DNA from 4 places in the Halalkalibacter sp. AB-rgal2 genome. Region 2 is predicted to be linked to each of the others. Evidence: riboswitches for the same ligand, from Rfam matches in the RefSeq annotation. Region 2 holds a riboswitch; each other region holds the start of a gene.
The links. Region 2 has a riboswitch for cobalamin ahead of ACERJO_RS18545 (DUF4430 domain-containing protein). Riboswitches for the same ligand answer to the same signal wherever they lie in the genome.
Positions count from the first base shown of each region.

Region 1: another riboswitch for cobalamin. It lies ahead of ACERJO_RS13330 (ribonucleoside-diphosphate reductase subunit alpha); the one in region 2 lies ahead of ACERJO_RS18545 (DUF4430 domain-containing protein).
Region 3: another riboswitch for cobalamin. It lies ahead of metE (5-methyltetrahydropteroyltriglutamate--homocysteine S-methyltransferase); the one in region 2 lies ahead of ACERJO_RS18545 (DUF4430 domain-containing protein).
Region 4: another riboswitch for cobalamin. It lies ahead of ACERJO_RS06285 (DUF4430 domain-containing protein); the one in region 2 lies ahead of ACERJO_RS18545 (DUF4430 domain-containing protein).

Region 1 covers NZ_JBGUAV010000016.1:65,828-70,854, forward strand. Annotated here, with positions in the region: gene ACERJO_RS13325 (ribonucleotide-diphosphate reductase subunit beta) at 1-123, opposite strand, end outside; gene ACERJO_RS13330 (ribonucleoside-diphosphate reductase subunit alpha) at 142-2,325, opposite strand; cobalamin riboswitch at 2,491-2,686, opposite strand; gene ade (adenine deaminase) at 2,832-4,568, opposite strand; gene ACERJO_RS13340 (YerC/YecD family TrpR-related protein) at 4,880-5,027, opposite strand, start outside.
Region 2 covers NZ_JBGUAV010000032.1:5,523-10,549, reverse strand. Annotated here, with positions in the region: partial or broken gene ACERJO_RS18570 (HD domain-containing protein) at 99-383, shown strand; gene ACERJO_RS18565 (hypothetical protein) at 410-634, opposite strand; gene ACERJO_RS18560 (PadR family transcriptional regulator) at 795-1,121, shown strand; gene ACERJO_RS18555 (DUF1048 domain-containing protein) at 1,136-1,474, shown strand; partial or broken gene ACERJO_RS18550 (ABC transporter permease) at 1,787-2,420, shown strand; cobalamin riboswitch at 2,708-2,901, shown strand; gene ACERJO_RS18545 (DUF4430 domain-containing protein) at 3,095-5,027, shown strand, end outside.
Region 3 covers NZ_JBGUAV010000002.1:151,676-156,702, reverse strand. Annotated here, with positions in the region: gene ACERJO_RS02310 (ATP-binding protein) at 1-2, shown strand, start outside; gene ACERJO_RS02305 (hypothetical protein) at 126-305, opposite strand; gene metE (5-methyltetrahydropteroyltriglutamate--homocysteine S-methyltransferase) at 314-2,581, opposite strand; cobalamin riboswitch at 2,715-2,909, opposite strand; gene ACERJO_RS02295 (cob(I)yrinic acid a,c-diamide adenosyltransferase) at 3,019-3,609, shown strand; gene ACERJO_RS02290 (spore germination protein) at 3,736-5,027, shown strand, end outside.
Region 4 covers NZ_JBGUAV010000005.1:130,072-135,098, forward strand. Annotated here, with positions in the region: gene gltB (glutamate synthase large subunit) at 1-478, shown strand, start outside; gene ACERJO_RS06280 (glutamate synthase subunit beta) at 471-1,955, shown strand; cobalamin riboswitch at 2,101-2,290, shown strand; gene ACERJO_RS06285 (DUF4430 domain-containing protein) at 2,420-4,294, shown strand; gene ACERJO_RS06290 (DUF4430 domain-containing protein) at 4,424-5,027, shown strand, end outside.

The DNA of each region.
Region 1 (5,027 bases), on a different contig from region 2:
AGCCCAAGAAAAGCGTACATCATCCCAGTTTAGAACATTAGAGCTTTCTCCATTAATAATTCCTGTTGATGCATTCGGTGCATAAATATCATATAGCTTTCGTTGCTTCATTGTATCTACCATAACCGCTCTCTCCCCTCTTTAGCTTGAACAACTCTCACAATCTTCAACTGTCGAAGATGTAGATCGAACATAATAAGTCGTCTTCAGCCCTTCCTGCCATGCGAGCATGTGCAATTCAAGTAGGTCTTTCGCGCGAACATTATTCGGAACATAAATATTAAAAGAAATCCCTTGGTCGATATGACGTTGTCTTCTTCCGTTTTGACGAATACTCCATTTTTGATCGATTAGGTGAGCTGCTTTATAGAGCCATGTCGTCTCTGAATTTAACTCAGGTGCTACGACTGGAATACGATAATTCTTCTTCTCCTCCATGTAGAGCTTCGAGAAAATCGGATCAATTGAAGCAGTTGAACCCGCAATAAGAGCCGTCGTTGCATTCGGAGCTACCGCCAATAGGTAACCATTACGGATACCATGCTCTTTTACATCAGCTTGGAGCTCCTGCCATTGTGGAGTATTGTAATCGCGCTTATTGAAATAAGCACCTGTTTCCCATTCAGAGCCTTTGAATTTCGGATAAGCTCCTTTTTCCTTCGCTATTGAAAGGCTTGCCTTTATCGCAGCATAATTGATCTTCTCATAGACACGCTCAACCTCTTGTACTGCTTCCTCTGATTCCCACTTAATACCATTACGTGCTAAATGATGATGCCAGCCATACGTCCCGCCACCAATCGCACGATACGTTTGGTTTGTTAGTTCAGCTTGCTTCACATCAAGCTTATTAATATCAATAACATTATCTAGCATCCGAATTTGGATTGCAATAACACGATCTAAGACGTCATCCTTCAATACATTCGCAATTGATAATGAGCTTAAGTTACAAACAACATAGTCCCCAGGCTTTTTCGTAATACGAATTGTTCCATCCTCAAGCGCTTCTTCTGTGATAACTGTTGAACTCATATTTTGCATAATTTCTGTACATAAATTAGAGCCGTATATCATACCATTATGAGAGTTCGGATTTAAGCGATTCGCTGTATCACGATAGAACATGTACGGTGTTCCTGTTTCAAGCTGCGAAATCATAACTCGTTTCATGATTTCGATGGCTGGAACCTCCTCCTTCGATAGTAACGGATGATTGACACATTGCTCATATCGTTCACGGAAGGACCCGGCACCCTTTTCTTCATCATAATGATCTTCTAACGAGAAGCCCATCACTTCTCTCACTTCATGAGGATCAAACAGATACCAGTTATCACGATTGTCTACCGCCTCCATGAATACATCAGGTACGGAGACTGCCGTAAATAAATCATGTGTTCGTTGGCGCTCATCTCCATTGTTTAGCTTCGCGTCTAAGAATGAAAAGATATCCTTATGCCAAACATCTAAATAAACGGCAATCGCTCCTTGACGTTGACCGAGCTGATCCACACTAACCGCAACGTTATTTAATTGCTTCATCCATGGAATAACACCTGATGAAACCCCTTTGAAGCCGCGGATGCTTGAGCCCTTAGCACGAATCTTGCCAAGATATACACCAAGCCCTCCACCGTTTTTACTAACTGTTGCTGCATCGGTACAGCTGTCAAAGATCGAACGCAAGTCATCCTCAACCGTATCAATGAAACAACTCGAAAGCTGACCACCTTTTTTCCCTGCATTCGCAAGGGTAGGTGTTGCAACTGTCATGTATAGATGAGATAGTGCCCAATAACTCTCCTTAACGAGTTCGACACGCTTTTTTACTGGCTCATTGACCATGAGCATCATCGAAATGACCATCCATCTCTCTTGCGGAAGCTCTAATAACGTTCCATCAAAGTCACGAGCTAAATAACGGTCTGCTAAAGTCTTTATGCCAACATACGTAAAGCGCTCGTCTTCTTTCCCTTGAAACGCAGCTTCTAGCTCATGAAGCTCGTCTGTTGTATACGCATTTAATCGTTCATCATAAATCCCTTTTTCAACTAGTTCCTCTATTAATGCTGAAAACTGTGAATACTCATCATCAATTTGGCGTCTTGTTTGTACTTGCTCATATAAACCATTTAAATAACATCTAGCTGCAACATATGTCCAGTCAGGCTGATCCATATCTAGTTCAGTTAGCGCGCTTAATGCACGATTATCCCACGTATCGGTTTCCTTCCACTTGTTAATCCACTGCTCAACATTCAACTGAGGAAATCGAGCTACTAAAGCTTCCTGAAATGATTTCTTTTCAAGAGTTTGATTCATTTCGATACACTCTCCCTTAAACGACACAATTATTTAAATGTGAAAACAACTATTAAAGGTGCAAAAAGCGCCCTTCTCACGTGTGGGAAAGGGCGCGAAACGGCATATGTATTCAAACCATACATTATGTAGAATAGGCCGTCTCACTTCTTACACCCCGAAGATAGCTGACTTTGGAATACGGCAGGTCTCCTGACTCGTGCTTCGTTCTACTCTGAACCTTCCCATGTAAACTAGCTCATTCTAGCAGCTTACACAGTGGATTTTTCATTTCGTCCACACTTACAGTTGCGGGGGCAGCTCTGGACTTTAACCAGATTCCCTATTAAGTAGTAAATACACCGTCATTCCACAAAAATCAATATATAGTTGCTTAATTCACTTTTTATTACGATATATAGTATATGGTACAGAATACCACTATTATTTGCAAGCATATTTTTTTGAACGTTTTCGTCAAATTTGCCCAACATGAGCCAGTACGCCTGTTTCGTTCTAAAAAAAATTTACACGTCATTCACTCCAACGTCAATATGAGAAAAGGAACGAACATCGAATAAACCTAAATCCGTTAATTTCAATTCCGGGATAACAGGTAACGCCAAAAAAGATAAAGTTAAAAATGGGTTCCATTTTTCATCAAACCCAATTTTCACTAAAGCCTCTTCTAATGCGCTCAATGATCGGTAAACGGTCGAATAAGATTCAAGTGACATTAATCCTGCCAGAGGTAACGATACATCGGCCAACACTTCCCCTTCTGACACAACAGCAATACCACCTTTTAAATCAGCAACATGTGAGATCGCCCTATATATACTATCGTCATCTGTTCCGCATACAACAATATTGTGTGAATCATGAGCGATTGATGCGGCAATTGCACCATTTTTGATCGGAAAGCCTTTTACAATACCAACTCCTACATGCCCTAATCGATGGTGCCTTTCTGCAACAACAAGCTTTAATTGGTTTTGTTTAACAGATGGAACAAATAGGCCATTTTCCACCGTGACTTCCTCAACCATTGCTTTTGTCACAATTGAACCAGGTGTAACAGTGATCACATTGGCCTTATTGGCTTCTTCAAGTTTTAACTGAAGCGATTCTTTCTTCAATTTCATATGAACACTTTCTAATAAATAGGCTGGAGGTGCTACATACTCTCGGATAGATTGAACAAGCTTCCCATTTTGTGCGACACATTCTCCTTTTACAAACACAGACTGTATCGTTAATTCTTGCAGGTCCTCAATGAATAAAAAGCTCGCTTCGTAGCCTGGTGCTATTGCTCCTTTTTCTGTTAGCTTGAAGCATTCTGCTGCATTGAGGCTGGCCATTTGGATCGCCTGAAGGGGCTCTACACCTAATCGAATGGCTTTACGAATAGAAGCGTCAATACTGCCTTCATCAATTAAATCATCTAAATGCTTGTCATCCGTTGCAAACACACATCTTCTCGCATTAGAGGGGGTTAATATCGGCAATAGTGCCTCAATATCTTTCGCAGCTGTTCCTTCTCTCATTAACACGTACATGCCACGCCGAATACGGTCCAATGCTTCTTCAGCTGTTACGGCTTCATGGTCATTCTCAATTCCAGCTACTCGATATGCATTAATCCCAACTGTATCTAAGCCCGCAGCATGACCATCAATCGGCTTATGACGTTTCTTCGCTGCACTGATCTTTGCAAGCATTTCCTTCTGAGCAGAGAAGACAGAGGGATAGTCCATCACCTCCGCCAATCCATACGCCTCCGTTTCTTGAAATAACGTCTCAACTTCTTCTGCGGTAAGACTCGAACCACTATTTTCAAAGGAGGTAGCAGGAACAGAAGAAGGGACCATCACCTTCACATCAAGTGGAAGCCCCTTTGCAGCGTCAATCATATAACGAACAGCTTCCATTCCACCAACGTTCGCAATTTCATGCGGATCGGCCATCACCGTTGTGACTCCTTTTGGAACAACAATGCGTGCGAATTCCTCAGGTGGAACCATAGCAGATTCGATATGTACATGTCCATCAATAAATGACGGCGAAATATACGCACCTTTTGCATCAATTACTTCATTCCCATCATATTCGCCGATACCAACAATAACGCCATCGGTAATCGCTACATCCGCCTCATATATCGTTAATGTAAAAACGTCAATTATCTTGCCATTCTTAATGACAGTATCTGCTTTCTCAGCCTTTGTTGCTGCTTTTAACCTTGCTTTTATTTTTACACACATTTCGTACACCTCTTTTTAACATCGCTCATATTCTTGAGGAATATCGTATCTTAAATAGCTGAGAAAAGAAAGTCTAAGAATACCTGTTCAGCAGTCTTTTATTAATTCCTCCGTGTTGAGTCGTTACAACATGGGTGAGCTTTTCTAAAAAGGTTATTCTATCAGAAAGCATGTAACGCGCGCATTCGAAGCATTCCTTTTACAACAGAATGTCACTTTGCATATATTACAAAAAACAAACGAGGGCACAGGAAAAGTTACAAACCGAACTTTTCCGTGCCCTTATCATCCACCTGTCGTTCTCTTCTCATCTACGCTTCTGCGTTTTCACCGAGTTCCCTTACACGGTCTAATGTCATCTTATATCCATCATTACCATAATTGAGGCAACGTTTCACTCGAGAAATCGTTGCTGTGCTCGCACCTGTTTCAGTTTCAATCTTATGGTATGTGTAGCCA
Region 2 (5,027 bases):
TCCGCTCTGCGGTTTCTCATTTATTAAAATACTTTTGTCCCAGCCTCGCAATGAATCGTATTTTGCAAATAGTAAGGACTTAACATAGGAGAATATTCATGATTGTCTTTGACGAAATTTACGGTGAGTTTGTGGTAGATAAAGTGCTAGAAGAGTTAATTTTAAGTGAGCCTGTTCAAAGGTTAAAGGGAATTCACCAAGGGGGAGCAAGTTATTTAGTGAATGAGAAATGGAATGTAACACGCTTTGATCATTCGATTGGTGTCATGCTACTCATTCGCAAGCTTGGTGGATCATTAGAAGAGCAAATTGCTGGGCTCTTGCATGATGTTTCCCACATCGCTTTTTCTCATGTTATTGATTTCGTTTTTGAAAATAAAGATGGGGTTTTCCCATTGTACCGCTTTATCTAACGTTTCATGACTATAATAAGCTTGAATATTCTGTTTAACGTAATAGGACGCATTCCATAAAAGGACGTTTTTTCTTTCGGATATTCCCATACATCTACACTCACATAATTACTATTTCCCTCATATTCCAAACGTGCACTCGGTAAATTGGGATCTCCTCTCTCTTTATACGTTAGAGATACCTCTTCAACCTCAAACGGAATACTCTCCCAACTAGTCACCAATATTTCTTCTTGGTGTTTTGATAAAAAATTCATTTTTGACAAGTGACGCTATTATGCGGTACTATATACTGGTAGTAAGTGTTACTGAATATCTGTAACACAGAATACCTTTGCTGCATAACACTGAATGCAATGAAATATAAATGGAGGTGAAAATTTGGAAAATATTACAGAAATGCTGAAAGGGGTGCTTGAAGGGTGTGTGCTTGAAATCATTAGCCGTGGCGAAACTTACGGCTATGAAATCACGCAACATCTACGAGAACTTGGGTTCACTGATGTGGTTGAAGGCACAGTTTATACGATTACGATGCGGCTTGAGAAGAACAATTTGGTGAACATCGAGAAAAAGCCATCCACTATGGGGCCACCTAGAAAGTTTTACACACTAAATTCGGCAGGTAAAGAGCACCTTGAAATTTTTTGGGGTAAATGGGAATTTATTTCTGGTAAAATTAATGAACTTAAAACAAAACTAAAATAAAAAGGAGATATACTATGAGTATTCTTGGGAAAATTATCGGTAGTCTGAATGACAAGCGGGAGTGGAAGGAGATGGAGGCTCGTGCGAAGTTACTTCCAAGTGAGTACCATACCGCTTATAAAGCAATTCAAAAATATATATGGACGACTGGTGGTCCAACCGAGTGGAAGGACATCAGCCGTATCTTTGGCAGTATTCTCGATCTTTTTGAGGTAGGTTCAGCGGAAGGCAAGAAAGTTACTGATCTTACGGGTGAGGATGTGGCAGTTTTTTGTGATGAACTAGTAAAGGGCGAGGAAACATGGAGTGACAAATATCGAGCGAAATTGAACGATACGATTGGTCGTGGCTAAAAGCGAAGTCTTAGCATTATTTTTGTCTAACGCGAAGATTAATGATGCAAACCTGAGAATATCGTTCAAGCTTGCAAAGTAATGATAATATTTTGTTTTTTCACAGAGAACTAGATGTAAACGTTTAAATCTACAAGGCAAGTATCGTGAGAACGAAGCGATTTGGGAAAAGTAAATTCAATAGAAAATTTTTACTGAATAGCTGGTTACAATAACCACCTCAACTATTCAGTTATATTTTTAACAAGGTAGTTAGTAATACAGAATACCTGTAAGACTTAGTAGTGAGTGATAGAAAAGGAAGAGAAAAATATGAGCAATGTAGCGATTTCTGTAAAAGAGTTAACAAAGTCGTTTAAAGACAAAGAAGTGTTAAAGGTGTGGATTTTCATGTGCAAAATGGAGAAATTTTCGCACTGCTGGGGTTAAATGGAGCGGGCAAGACACTATGGTTAATATCTTTTCTACTTTAATGAAGCCAAATGGCGGAGAAATAAGTATTTGCGGTTTTGACGTCCAAAGTCAACCGGATCACGTTCGCCAAAGCATCAGCGTGACAGGACAATTTGGGTTCCGTTCGAGTGCTGATATTTTGAATTGGCTTGCAGTAGCTGGAATTCTTGGGCTGTTTACATTGGCGTTGACATGGTTGGCAGTCATTCCTGGACTGAGAACGAGGTCTATGGAGGGAGCGACAGCTTACTCGTACCCGTTGATTTTCCTGCCCTTTATCAGTTCGGCCTTTGTTCCCACCGAAACGATGCCTAAGTTTGTGCGTGCGTTTGCTGAGAACCAACCCGTGACTTCAATCGTGAATGCAGTCCGTGCCCTTTTGTATGAAGGGACTGTTGGCAACGATATCTGGATTGCACTTTCCTGGTGCATCTGTATCATGATTATCGCTTATTTTTTTGCCAGTAAAGCTTTTAAACGCCAATTAGGGTGAGTAGACCATTATGAGTTAGTCAGCACCTCCTCAATGCGAAGCCGAAAAATAGCTATAGTAGTGATGGTGAGTGAGGATGAATGTTAAATAATTTGCTAGGTAAAAAAATCTAAATATTGAGAGAGGATTTTGATATCTCTCTTATACGTAGGAACTGAATTCCATTTTTTAATGGTGTTACTGTGTATCAATGAGTTTTACTAAATCGTTTGACAGTATGGTGATGTAAGGAATAGAAGATCATTAGTATTGATAAATAGGAAAATATATAATACGATGGAATAAATTAATAGTTTTTCATTTATGGTGCTATGGAGACGTGTGTTTCCAAAGTTAAAAGGGAAGTTGGTGAAATTCCAACACGGTCCCGCCACTGTAAAGCGGAGCAATCTATCATATCCACTGTTTGTTCATGAAATGGGAAGGAGATAGAGTTGTGTTGAAGCTAAGTCAGGATACCTGCCATAAATAACTCTGATATTCTCACGGTGAATGGGATAGGGGATCGATTATTCTTTTTTATTAGCTATTTTTATATTCGTTAAAAATGACTTATAAAAACATCTTTCTTCTATTTCTGGTGAAAGGTGTTTTTTTGTGTTAAAAAGCATCTTTGTTCTTGGAGAGTTTTGATGTAACTATTTTTTAATTTTAAAATAAGGGGAGTTTTAGCGATGTCAATCAAATTTGGACAGAGGTATGTAGCAATCGTATTAAGCGTATTAATGATTTTTTCTCTCGTTTTACCAAGCGGTGTATTTGCTGCAAATGAAAGCTTCAGTGAAACAGACCGTATAACAAACTCAGTGACGGTATCTGTAGAAAAATTTACGCTCGGACAAGGGTATGCTATTGAACCGATCCAAGTATCGTTGTCTGAAGGTGAAAAAGTCGGAGAGATTGTAGCAAGAGTACTAGGTAGTGGAAATTATAATGATGGAGTAGACTCGGAAAATATCGTTTATCTATCAAATATTAGAGATAATGATTCAAATGCAGTTGAAATCCCGCAATACATATTAGACCACGCTGATACAATTGGTTCTAAAAGTGATCCCGAGTGGTTAGGGGAATTTGATTATACGTGGATGTCAGGATGGATGTATGTTGTCAATAATGACATGGCTCCAGTTGGAATGGCTCAATATGAGAGTGAAGATGGAGATGTAATTCGCTTACAATTTACGGTTCATGGATGGGGGGCAGATCTTGGTTTCGGTTATGGCCATGAACCATACATACAAGCTGCTAATAAAGATGCATTAACGGCTGAAGTTGCTAAGATTAATAGTCACCCCAATAAGGAAGATATACTCTCATCCTCTATCGTTTCTTCAGCCTATCACAACGCATATGAAGTGTTAGAGGATATGGAAAGTAGTCAAGCAACTGTTGATCAATCGTTAGAAAATCTAGAGAATGCTTTGGAATTGCTTGATGTTGACAAGTCCTCATTGCAATCAGCTATTAGCACAGCTAAGGAAAATCAATCTTCAGTCGTCGTAAGTGTAGATGGTTCTGACGTAGACCCAGAAAATGAATGGGTTACAGAAGATGTGAGCACAGCATATGAAACGGCTCTGTTAGAAGCAGAAGCAGTTGTAGATGATGAGGAATCTACTCAAACGACAGTGGATGAAGCGGTAGAGGTATTGACTGTAGCGACAAAAGCGTTTGATTCCGATAAAGAACAAGGCAAACAAGTTGATACTCTGTCTATTTCATTAGAAGATATTAATCTAGCGATTGACCGAGCTGTTGAGCAGATGATTCACTCAGGTGTCACTAGTGAGTGGCAAGCGATTGGAATAGCTAGAGCAGGTAAAGAAGTTCCCGAAAGCTATTATGAGGATTATTTCTTAGAACATATAGATAATCAAATTATTCATGCTAGCCGAGTCCGAATCACAGATATCGAACGTTTGGCTATTGCAGCAGCTGCGTTAGGATTAGATGCAACAAATGTGAATGGACATAATTTAATTGAGAAAATTTTCAATAGTTCGGATTGGCCAAATGGCTTAGATTCAATGACAGCTCAAGGAATTAACGGTCCAATTTTTGCTTTAATTGCGTTAGATACGCTAGATTTCGATGTTCCAAGTGACGCGAGATGGACAAGGGACAAGCTCGTTCATCATTTGCTAGATTTGCAAAACTCCGATGGGAGCTGGTCTTTGTTTGGAACAGCGCCAAACTATGATCTTACGGCGATGGCGTTAATTGGCTTAGCTCCTTATCAAGCAGATGAAAATGTAGAAAGTAGTATTAACGATGCATTGACTTTTTTATCAGACAAGCAAGGTAGTAGTGGGGGGTTCGATGATCCTTGGAATGGAGGAGTATCAAGTGAGACGACAGCACAGGTTATTATTGCTCTTTCAAGTATAGGTGTTGACCCAACTTCAGATGAGTTTACGAAAAATGGAAATCATTTAGTTTCGCACTTATTAAGCTTTCAACATGATGATGGTGGATTTAAGCACCTTATATCAGAATCAGGTTCTAATGGAATGGCTACAGAGCAAGCATTACAAGCTATCGTTGCTTATAAGCTATTTATAGAAGACGAAGGAAGGCTTTATCACTTTGTTCCAAAAGAAGTTG
Region 3 (5,027 bases), on a different contig from region 2:
AACGTGTATTGAGAGAAATTTCCTGCGCCTAATTGTTGGTTTTTACTAAAAAAAATGGCAGAAAAACCTCTTGACTAATCGTAGGAAGGAGGCTGGGACAAAAGTGTTGTCTCAGCCTCTTTTTTCTATTCCATATTTAAAATCGAATGAAGAATAGCCAACCAGCGTTCTTGCGTTTCTAAAGTTGTAAAGCCTAAATGCTCAACTAAAGAATGTAAGCCTTGAGAATCTAGGTGGTAAATACAATGTTTCATTTCTTTTTCACTCGTTGTATATTCAAGAAATTGAATCATTTCTCGTCTCATTATCACCTCTAAGATTGGCTCGAAACGGTAATGTTTTCTCTAGCTTTTTTAGCTGCGTCAACCATTTTTTTTAGTGCAGCAATTGTTTCTTCTTCGGAGCGTGTTTTCAAGCCACAATCTGGGTTAACCCAGAAACTTTCAGCTGGAAGAACTTTTAGTGCACGTTCAATGATTGATGACATTTCGGATACGTTTGGAATACGAGGACTGTGAATATCATATACACCTAAACCAATTCCTTTTGTATAGGTTGTTTTTTCAAATGCTTCAATCATTTCACCATGACTTCTAGAGGTTTCAATGGAGATCACATCTGCGTCCATTGCATCAATCGCATCAATAATTTCATTAAATTCGCTATAGCACATATGTGTATGAATTTGCGTTAGGTCATCGATATCAGATGTACAACGTCTGAATGCTTCAATGCTCCATTGAAGATAGTCTTCTTGCTTCTCTTTCTTCAATGGTAAACCTTCGCGTAATGCAGGTTCATCAACCTGAATCATCGTAATATTTGCTTCTTCTAATGCTTGTACTTCTTTAAGAAGCGCTTCTGCAATTTGAAAGCTAATTTCTTTATTAGAAATATCGTTTCGAGCAAAGGACCAGTTTAAAATGGTGACAGGTCCAGTAAGCATTCCTTTAACTGGTTTCTCTGTTAATGATTGTGCATAAACAACTTCTTTCACTGTCATTGGCTTAGTAAATTCTACATTACCGAAAATGATAGGTGGTTTTACACAACGTGAGCCATATGACTGAACCCAACCATTTTTCGAGAAAGCAAACCCCGATAACTTTTCGCCGAAAAATTCGACCATGTCATTTCGTTCGAACTCACCGTGAACGAAAACATCAAGTTCAAGATCTTCTTGAATTTGGATCCATTTCTTCATATATTCATTGATCTGTTGCTCATAGTTTTCGTTAGATAATTCTCCTTTACGCCACTTTAAACGGGTTTGGCGTACTTCTGTTGTTTGTGGGAAACTCCCGATCGTCGTAGTAGGTAGTAAAGGTAATTTCCATTTTTTATGTTGAAGCTCGGCTCTTTTACTGAAATGAGTACCTCGATTCGTTTTCAGTTCGTTTAATTTTTTTTCGGTTCTCCATGCAGATTCACCTAAATCGTAAATGCCTTTTTGGTGTTCCTTTAATTTGTCCTCATATTGATAACGTTTTGATAGGATGTCTTTTAATAATATCATTTCTTCTAGTTTCTCATCACAATAGGCAAGTGCCCCTTTTACGAGAGGATCTAGTGCATCTTCATACTTTAACGTTACTGGAACGTGCAGTAAGCTTGATGAAGGCTGAATAAGCTGCCTGGAATATGGGACTACTTCATTAATTCTTTCAAGAAGCTTAGATACTTTGTTGAGGTCACTTTTCCAAATGTTTCGACCATCAATAATTCCGACACCAAGTACTTTATCTTGAGGGAAGCCGTACGTGATTAAGGAATTTAAATTATTTTCCTTTCCATAAACAAAATCAAGGCCTATCCCTTTCACTGGTAATGAAATGAGCTCTAAATATTGATCAACACTTTCAAAATACGTTTGTACGATTAAATCAATGTCAGTTGTATTAGCTAGTTGAGTGTAAACTTGTTTAATTAGATACCAGTCCTCCTCACTTAAATCCGTTACAAATGTAGGTTCATCGATTTGGACAATTTCTGCACCTGCTTCTTTCAACTCTGATAAAACCTGTGAGTAAAGTGGGATTAATTGCGACAAAAGGTTTGAGAATTCTGACTTTTTATATCCCTTTGATAAGCTTAAGAATGTAAAAGGTCCTAAAATAACCGGCTTTCCAATTACATTTAATTCTTCTTTCGCTTCTTTAAATGCTTTCAACGGTTTGTTTTCAACGAGTGTAGGCTTTGCGTCCTGTAGCTCAGGAACAATGTAGTGGTAGTTTGTATCAAACCATTTTGTCATTTCACACGCTTGAGCGTCTCCTCCGCGTGCCATTGCATAGTAAGTAGCTAAAGAAACAGCCCCTCCGGAATATTGAAAACGATTTGGAACGATACCAAACATAGTCGCTGTATCAAGCACATGATCATAATAAGTAAAATCATTAACAGGAATATAATCAATGCCTAATTCCATTTGCTTCTTAAGATGATTTAGACGAATTTCTTTCATTTGAGTATGTAACTCATCTTCAGTAATCGAACCTTTCCAAAACGACTCTAACGTTCTTTTCCATTCGCGTTGTTCACCAATTCGTGGATAACCTAAGTTGCTTGTTTTAATTGACATTCAAACATCTCCTCCAAAATGTGTATTCATAAAACAAAAAAGGATATTATTACCTATACTAGTGTAATAATATCCTTATGACGGCATGCGTAAATAAGCTATTATAACACCTCCCTATCTCCCGTAGGTAAAAACAGTGTTGTTGAAATTGGCAGGTCTCCTGGCTCTAGAATCAACGTCACAATCACCTTCCCAGCTATATAAGCCAGTGGTTTAAGAAATTGTAACTCATCTACTACAGTGGCGGGACCGCTCCGGAATTTCACCGGATTCCCTTTTAAACTTTGAAAGTCATTGTATTCAAAGTACCGATTTCCAACATATGAAATTGTTTTATACTTTATCGTGAAGGAGGAGAAATGTCAAGAGAATTTTTATTAGGTAGAATGTAAAATAATCATGTATACTAGTGAAAACGATTAGAAAGAGGGATTGTATTGAAGTTGTATACACGAACTGGAGATGAAGGTAAAACAAGTGTTATTGGTGGGCGTGTAATGAAGAGTCATATTCGTGTTGAAGCATATGGGACAATAGATGAATTGAATGCTTTTGTTGGTCAAGCAGTAACACAATTAGAAGATGATCTATTTCGAGATATTAAGGGTGAGCTAGAGAGAATCCAACATGAACTATTTGACTGTGGTGGAGATTTAGCTGCTATTAAGAAATCAGATAAAATCCGATATAAAACAAATCAAGCAATGATTGATTATTTAGAGAAAAGGATGGATGTTTACATAGATGAAGCACCATCAATTGAAAAATTTATTTTACCAGGGGGGGCAGAAGCTGCAGCAACGTTGCATATATGTAGGACGATTGCAAGAAGAGCTGAACGCCAAGTTGTTCAATTACTAGAAACAAACGAAGATTACAATCCGTATGTTCTTAAATATTTAAATCGTTTATCAGATTATTTATTCGCTATTGCAAGAGTTGCAAATGCAAGATTAAAAATAAAGGACATCGAATATATTCGCAGTGCGGCTGTTTTTAAAAATGGGGTAAGAAAAGAAGAGAAGTAGGAATGAAAGAGAAGTTTCAAAGGGATTGCTACCTTTTGAAATTTCTCTTTCTTTTTTACGCATAATACAATTAGGGTTTTTTCATACTAACTTTAGAGCACAGTGATATGTAGGTGGTGAGACATAGTGATTAGTAGATGGATTATGAATAGAAAAAGTCAGAATAAAGAGCAGCCTTTAGCGAATATGATTAACCTATTTAAAAAGTCAGAGGATTTTGTTGAGAGCGAATACATACTTAATGGGAAATTGTTTTACATAGCTTATTACGAACCACTTATTGACAACAAAGAATTAAACGAAAATGTGCTGAAAGTATTAAAGGAAAATCATACGTATATAACATTAGAGGAAATGAAAGATGCTGTTGCTAATGCGAATTCACTCTGGATCAACCAAAGTGATGAACTGAGAGAAAAGGTTATGCATGGTTTTGTCATTATTTATGATCAACCTTTGCCTAAAAGGTGTCTAGCTATACAAGCAACTCAAGAAAATAATCGCTCAGTTGCGCCACCAGAAACTGAATTTAGTGTCTCAGGACCTCAAGAGGCGTTCATAGAATCACTTGATACAAATATTTATTTAATTCGAAAACGATTACCTCTCCCACAATTACAAATAAAAGAATTATCTATCGGAAAATTAACACAAACTCGTGTTGTGGTTATGTATATAGATGGTATTGCTGATCCTGATAATATTGAAACTGTCATACAAAGACTTCATTCAATTGAGATTGATCAGGTAATTGATGCGAATGCACTTTCACAAATGATTACTGACCAAACGATGTCTATTTTCCCACAGTTAATTCATACAGAGAGACCTGAAAGAGTTGCCGCTGTCTTAGCAGAAGGAAAAATTGCCTTTATGGCAAACGGATCTCCAGATGCCATTATTGGACCAGCGACTCTAATTGAATTTTTTTCTTCTCTAGAAGATTATTATTTACATTGGCAAATAGCTTCGTTTTTACGCCTTTTGAGGTTTGGAGCTGTACTTTTCTCTATTTTTTCTACACCGATTTATGTTGCTGTTTTAACATTTCATTATGAATTAATTCCGCGTGATTTATTGTCAACCATTATTGCATCACGTAGTAATATTCCTTTCCCACCGATTATTGAAGCTATATTTTTAGAATTAACAATTGAGTTGTTACGCGAAGCGGGTGCACGCCTACCGACAAAGGTAGGTCAAACAATCGGAATCGTTGGAGGAATTGTTATAGGACAGGCCTCTGTTGAAGCTGGTTTAACAAGTAACATTTTATTAATTATTGTTGCACTAGCCGCCCTAGCATCATTTACAACTCCTGTATATCAAATGGGGAATACAATTCGTGTTATTCGCTTTCCGATTTTGTTTATGGCTGCTTTTTTTGGTGGAGTAGGTGTTGCATTTTGCGGCTTATA
Region 4 (5,027 bases), on a different contig from region 2:
CTGTGTAAGAAATAGTGGTGCTAACGTCGTTGTTGAAGGGGTTGGTGATCACGGGTGTGAATATATGACCGGTGGGAAAGTCGTTGTTTTAGGTGAAACAGGTAAGAATTTTGCAGCTGGTATGTCTGGTGGAGTCGCTTATGTGCTCGATTACGATCAGAAATTTGCGAAACGCTGCAATCAAGAGCTAGTCGTTATTGAGCATGCTAGTGAAGAAGAAATTAGTGATATTCAAGTGATGATCGAAAGACATGTATATTACACGAAAAGTGAACGAGGCAAAGAAGTACTGAAAAATTGGGGTAAGATATCCAAGCAGTTTGTTCGTGTGATTCCACGTGATTATATGGTGATGAAGAAGAGGATTGATCGATTTAAAGAGAAAGGGTATGACTCATATAAAGCGGCTTTAGCGGCTTTTGAAGAAAGTAAAGCGGCCGTCGATCTTGTGAAGGATGGTGACGTGAACAATGGGTAAACCAACAGGATTTATTGATTATACTAGAAAGCCATTACCTGAACGTGATCCGAAAGAGCGAGTGAAGGATTGGGATGATTATACACTGCGTCATCAAGAGCAGGAGCTCCAGCAGCAGGGGGCACGTTGCATGGACTGTGGAGTGCCTACGTGTCATACAGGGATGATGTTAAATGGTATGACAACAGGTTGTCCGGTTCATCATCTCATTCCTGAGTGGAATGATCTCGTCTATCAAGGGCAGTGGAAGGAAGCGTTAGAGCGTGAACATGAACGTAACAATTTCCCAGAATTTACGGGTATGGCCTGTCCTGCACCGTGTGAAGGGGCGTGTGTACTAGGGATCAATGAACCGCCTGTGGCGATTCGATCAGTCGAATTAGCGATTGTTGAACGTGGCTTTAAGGAAGGCTGGGTTAAGCCTACACCACCAACTGATCGGACTGGTAAAAAGGTCGCCATTGTCGGATCGGGTCCAGCGGGATTAGCTGCAGCTGCCCAATTAAACAAGGCAGGGCATCTAGTAACGGTCTACGAAAGGCATGACCGAATTGGTGGATTACTGACGTATGGAATTCCGGAAATGAAGCTTCCTTATCAAGTAATTGAGCGACGAGTGAACATCTTACAAGCAGAAGGAATCATGTTTCAACCGAATACGGAAATAGGGAAGGATTATCCACTAAAAAAGCTACATTCAGACTTTGATGCGGTCATTTTATGTGGCGGAGCGGCGATGCATCGTGACATAGAAGTGGAAGGAAGAGGATTAGAAGGGATTCATTTTGCGATGGACTTCTTGCATACGAATACGAAGAGTCTATTAGATTCTAGTCATGAAGATGGTGCCTACATTTCGGCCAGGGATAAAGATGTCATCGTAATTGGCGGTGGGGATACAGGAACAGATTGTTTAGCGACATCCGTTCGTCATGGGTGCCGGAGTCTAACTCAGTTTGATATATATCCAAAGAAAGGGACCGAGCGCGAGCCCGATAATCCATGGCCGCAATGGCCCGTCATTCATCGAGTTGAATATGGACATAAGGAAGCAGCTGCAGTATTAGGTGAAGATCCACGCGCTTATGCCGTCATGACGAAGCGATTTATAGGCGATGATCAAGGTCAAGTTGCATTTGTTGAGACTGTTGAAGTGGAAACATTTATGAATGCAGAAGGCAAGAAAATAAGGAAAGAATTACCTGGGACAGAAAAGCGTTGGCCTGCCCAATTAGTGTTACTTGCTATTGGATTTAGCGGTCCGGAGACTGAATTTCTGACAGAAGCCAATGTTCAATTAAACAAGCGATCAAATGTAAAGGCAGAATATGGTACTTACCGAACGAATATTGACGGTTTATTTGCGGCAGGTGATATGCGCCGAGGCCAAAGTTTGATCGTTTGGGCGATTAATGAAGGAAGAGAAGCAGCACGTGAATGCGATAAGTATTTAATGGGAGAAACAAGCTTACCTTAAAAGGTAGGCTTGTTTTTATAAAAGCCTGCCTCGAGGTCATCAAAAAGGGAAAAAAGCGCCCTTTTGAACAACCTCTATAAAATCATTCTACACATTTTTTCATATTGATTACTAGAGTGAGTTCGAGTATAATTACTTCGATAAGTTCATAGTTAATTAAACAGGTGCTGGCATTTAGTAAATGCTAGCTTAATAGGGAAGTTGATGAGAAACCAACGCGGTCCCGCCACTGTAAATGCGAGCAACCTACTATTGTCACTGTCTTATAAAAAGATGGGAAGACGTAGGAAGTGATGACCATGAGCCAGGAAACCTGCCTGTTTTGCCAGCACCATGTTCTACGCGGATAGAAGGGGTGTTAAGAATGTATAGTATATGATGCTATTAATCTCTTAACATTTTAGCTCCTTCTCAGTTAGAGGGGCTTTTTTTGATGGATAGATAGAAAATGAGGAGGAACAAAAATGAAAAAATGGATGCATCAGATGATGGCAGTGTTGCTTGTGTTTTCACTGTTCTTTGGAAGTGTCAATACGGCGGTATTTGCTGAGGAAGCATCGGATCAGCAATTAGAAGAGAGCAATCAGATTGTTACGGTTGATGTTAGTGAGTATGAGGTTGAAGAGGGAGATACGGCGTTTGACTTACTCGTGCGTGCTGTCGGTGAGGAGAATGTTGGATATGATGATGGCCAATACGGGAAATTTATTCATACAATTAATGATGTGCAGGCAGAAGGAAACTATTTCTGGGCATTTTATGTCAATCGAATCTCAGCACAAACAGGGGCAGATAGCTTTTTAGTCGATGAAGACGACATTCTAACATTTAAACTAGTTGACTGGACAGCTGAAAGTGATAGTGCTGAACTTGAAATTGTAGGAATTGAAGAAGTTCAAGCTTATGATGACAGTTTTGGATTTATTGAAGGGGCAACAGCCTTTGATTTAATTAAGGTAGTCATCGGTAAGGACAATTTAGAGTATGACGTATATGATTTTGGGAATTTTATTACAGGAATTAATGGTTTAAAGGCAGAGTATCCTGATTATTGGTCATTAGCCGTTAATGATGAGTCTTCGCAAGTCGGTGCTAGTGACTACGTGTTGACAAATGGAGACCTGATTTCCTTTGTCTTCATTGAGAATGAATCGGAAGATGAAGGCGGAGATGCTGACAGCGGTTCTGAAGAAGAGGATCCTGTAACAGAAGAAGGTTCTGAGACTGAACGAGTTGATCCAGAAGTCATTCAAAGTGCGATCGATTCAGCAACTGATTATATTCTTGCTGGAACAATCGGTGATTGGAATGCAATAGCATTAAGACAGGCAAGAAAAGAAGTGCCGAGTAGCTATTTAGATCAAGTGAAAGAGACGTTAAGAGAGAATGAAGGACAGTTTCGTGCTATAACGGATTATGAGCGTGTGACGTTAGGTATTTTAGCAGCAGGTGGCAACCCGACAAATATTGAAGGATACAACCTCGTTGAAGCCATTTATAATGGTGAATTAACGCGTCAAGGTTTAAACGGTGTTGTGTATGGTTTAATTGCGTTAGATAGTGCAGGCTTTGAAACACCAGATGGAGCAGCGTGGGATCGTGAACGGATGATTTCATATTTGCTAGATGCTCAAAATGGAAGTGGCGGCTGGTCTTGGGATGGAAGTAGCTCAGCTGATTTGGATACAACGGCGATGGCCATCACCGCATTAGCGCCACATACATCTCAAACAGAAGTTGAACAAAGTGTGAATGAAGCATTACGTTATATCCAAGCAAATGCTTCGCAAATTGACAATAGCTCGACTGCTTCTCAAGTTATTATTGCGCTTGCGACAGCTGGGGTTGAACCAAACCAGCCAGAGGATCCAAGTGATAGTGAAAGTACGAGGCTTGTTGATTACTTATTGAGCTTCCAAAATGATGATGGTGGATTCTATTGGAAGGATGGCTATGGTTCTGATAGTGATCCATTTTCAACCGACCAAGCCTATCGTGCTCTTGTTGCGTATCAGCTATATGTAAATGGGGAAGGATCTTTGTATCATCTTCCTTTAGCTGATGGAGAAGTTCAGTATGGATTAGAAGATGTTGTTGTTGAGGAAGAGGAAACAACTAATCCTTATGAAAAGGTAGAAACAGAGCCCCCTTTACCTTCTAATAATAATGAAAAAGTAATAGATTCTAATAACACATCGGAATCAACAGATGAAGGTGAGCGGTTACCAGATACGGCAACGAATACATTTAATCTTCTTTTGGTTGGTTTAGTTTTATTGCTAATAGGTGTGATAGCATTTGTGATAACGAAACGTCGTGGAATGATGAAGGAAGAATAATCCCTTTTGTTTATGCATAGGGCGCTGAAAAGGTTTGCTTTCCCTTTTTCAGTGCCCTTTAAGTCATAATAGGGGGTCTCATTTCGGTATGGAGTAGATCAGCTTATAGTAGAGGAGCGTGTTGTGAGGATGAGAATTCGTTGGATCCAAATTTTGTTGCTCATGTTCATGGCTATTGGCATTTTAATAGGTTGTGGGACAGGAAATAAAGAAGAGCATCAGGATGATCGTCATGATCAAGAACAAGTAATAGAGGATGTTGAAATCGAACAAGATGAAGGTGCAGAACTAGGTGACGAGGAGAGTAACACAGAAGAAGAAGTTGAACAGCTAGAGGATGCGGAAGTGGTGTTGCCTAGTAAGTCGAAGGAAATTGAACAATCTGAGGCGACATCTTCTTCTTCGAATGAAGACCTTGCGAATGAATCAACAGAAAAGAAAGAATCGAATCAGACAAGTGATCACCAGTCTAGTTCGGATGAGAAAAAGAAACAATCCTCATCGAACTCTCATTCCAATTCATCCAATAATCAGTCTTCTAATTCAAAACCAAAAGAAGAAAAGAAGCAAGAAAGCTCGTCTTCGAAAGCAAATGAGTCAAAGCCTAAAGAAGAGAAAACAACATCTACCTCTGAGCCAACAGTATCGATTGTGATACAAGGACCAAGTGGGAAAATGGGTGAAGGAGAAGTCGAATATGCAGATGGTGATACGGTTTTGGATATACTGACAA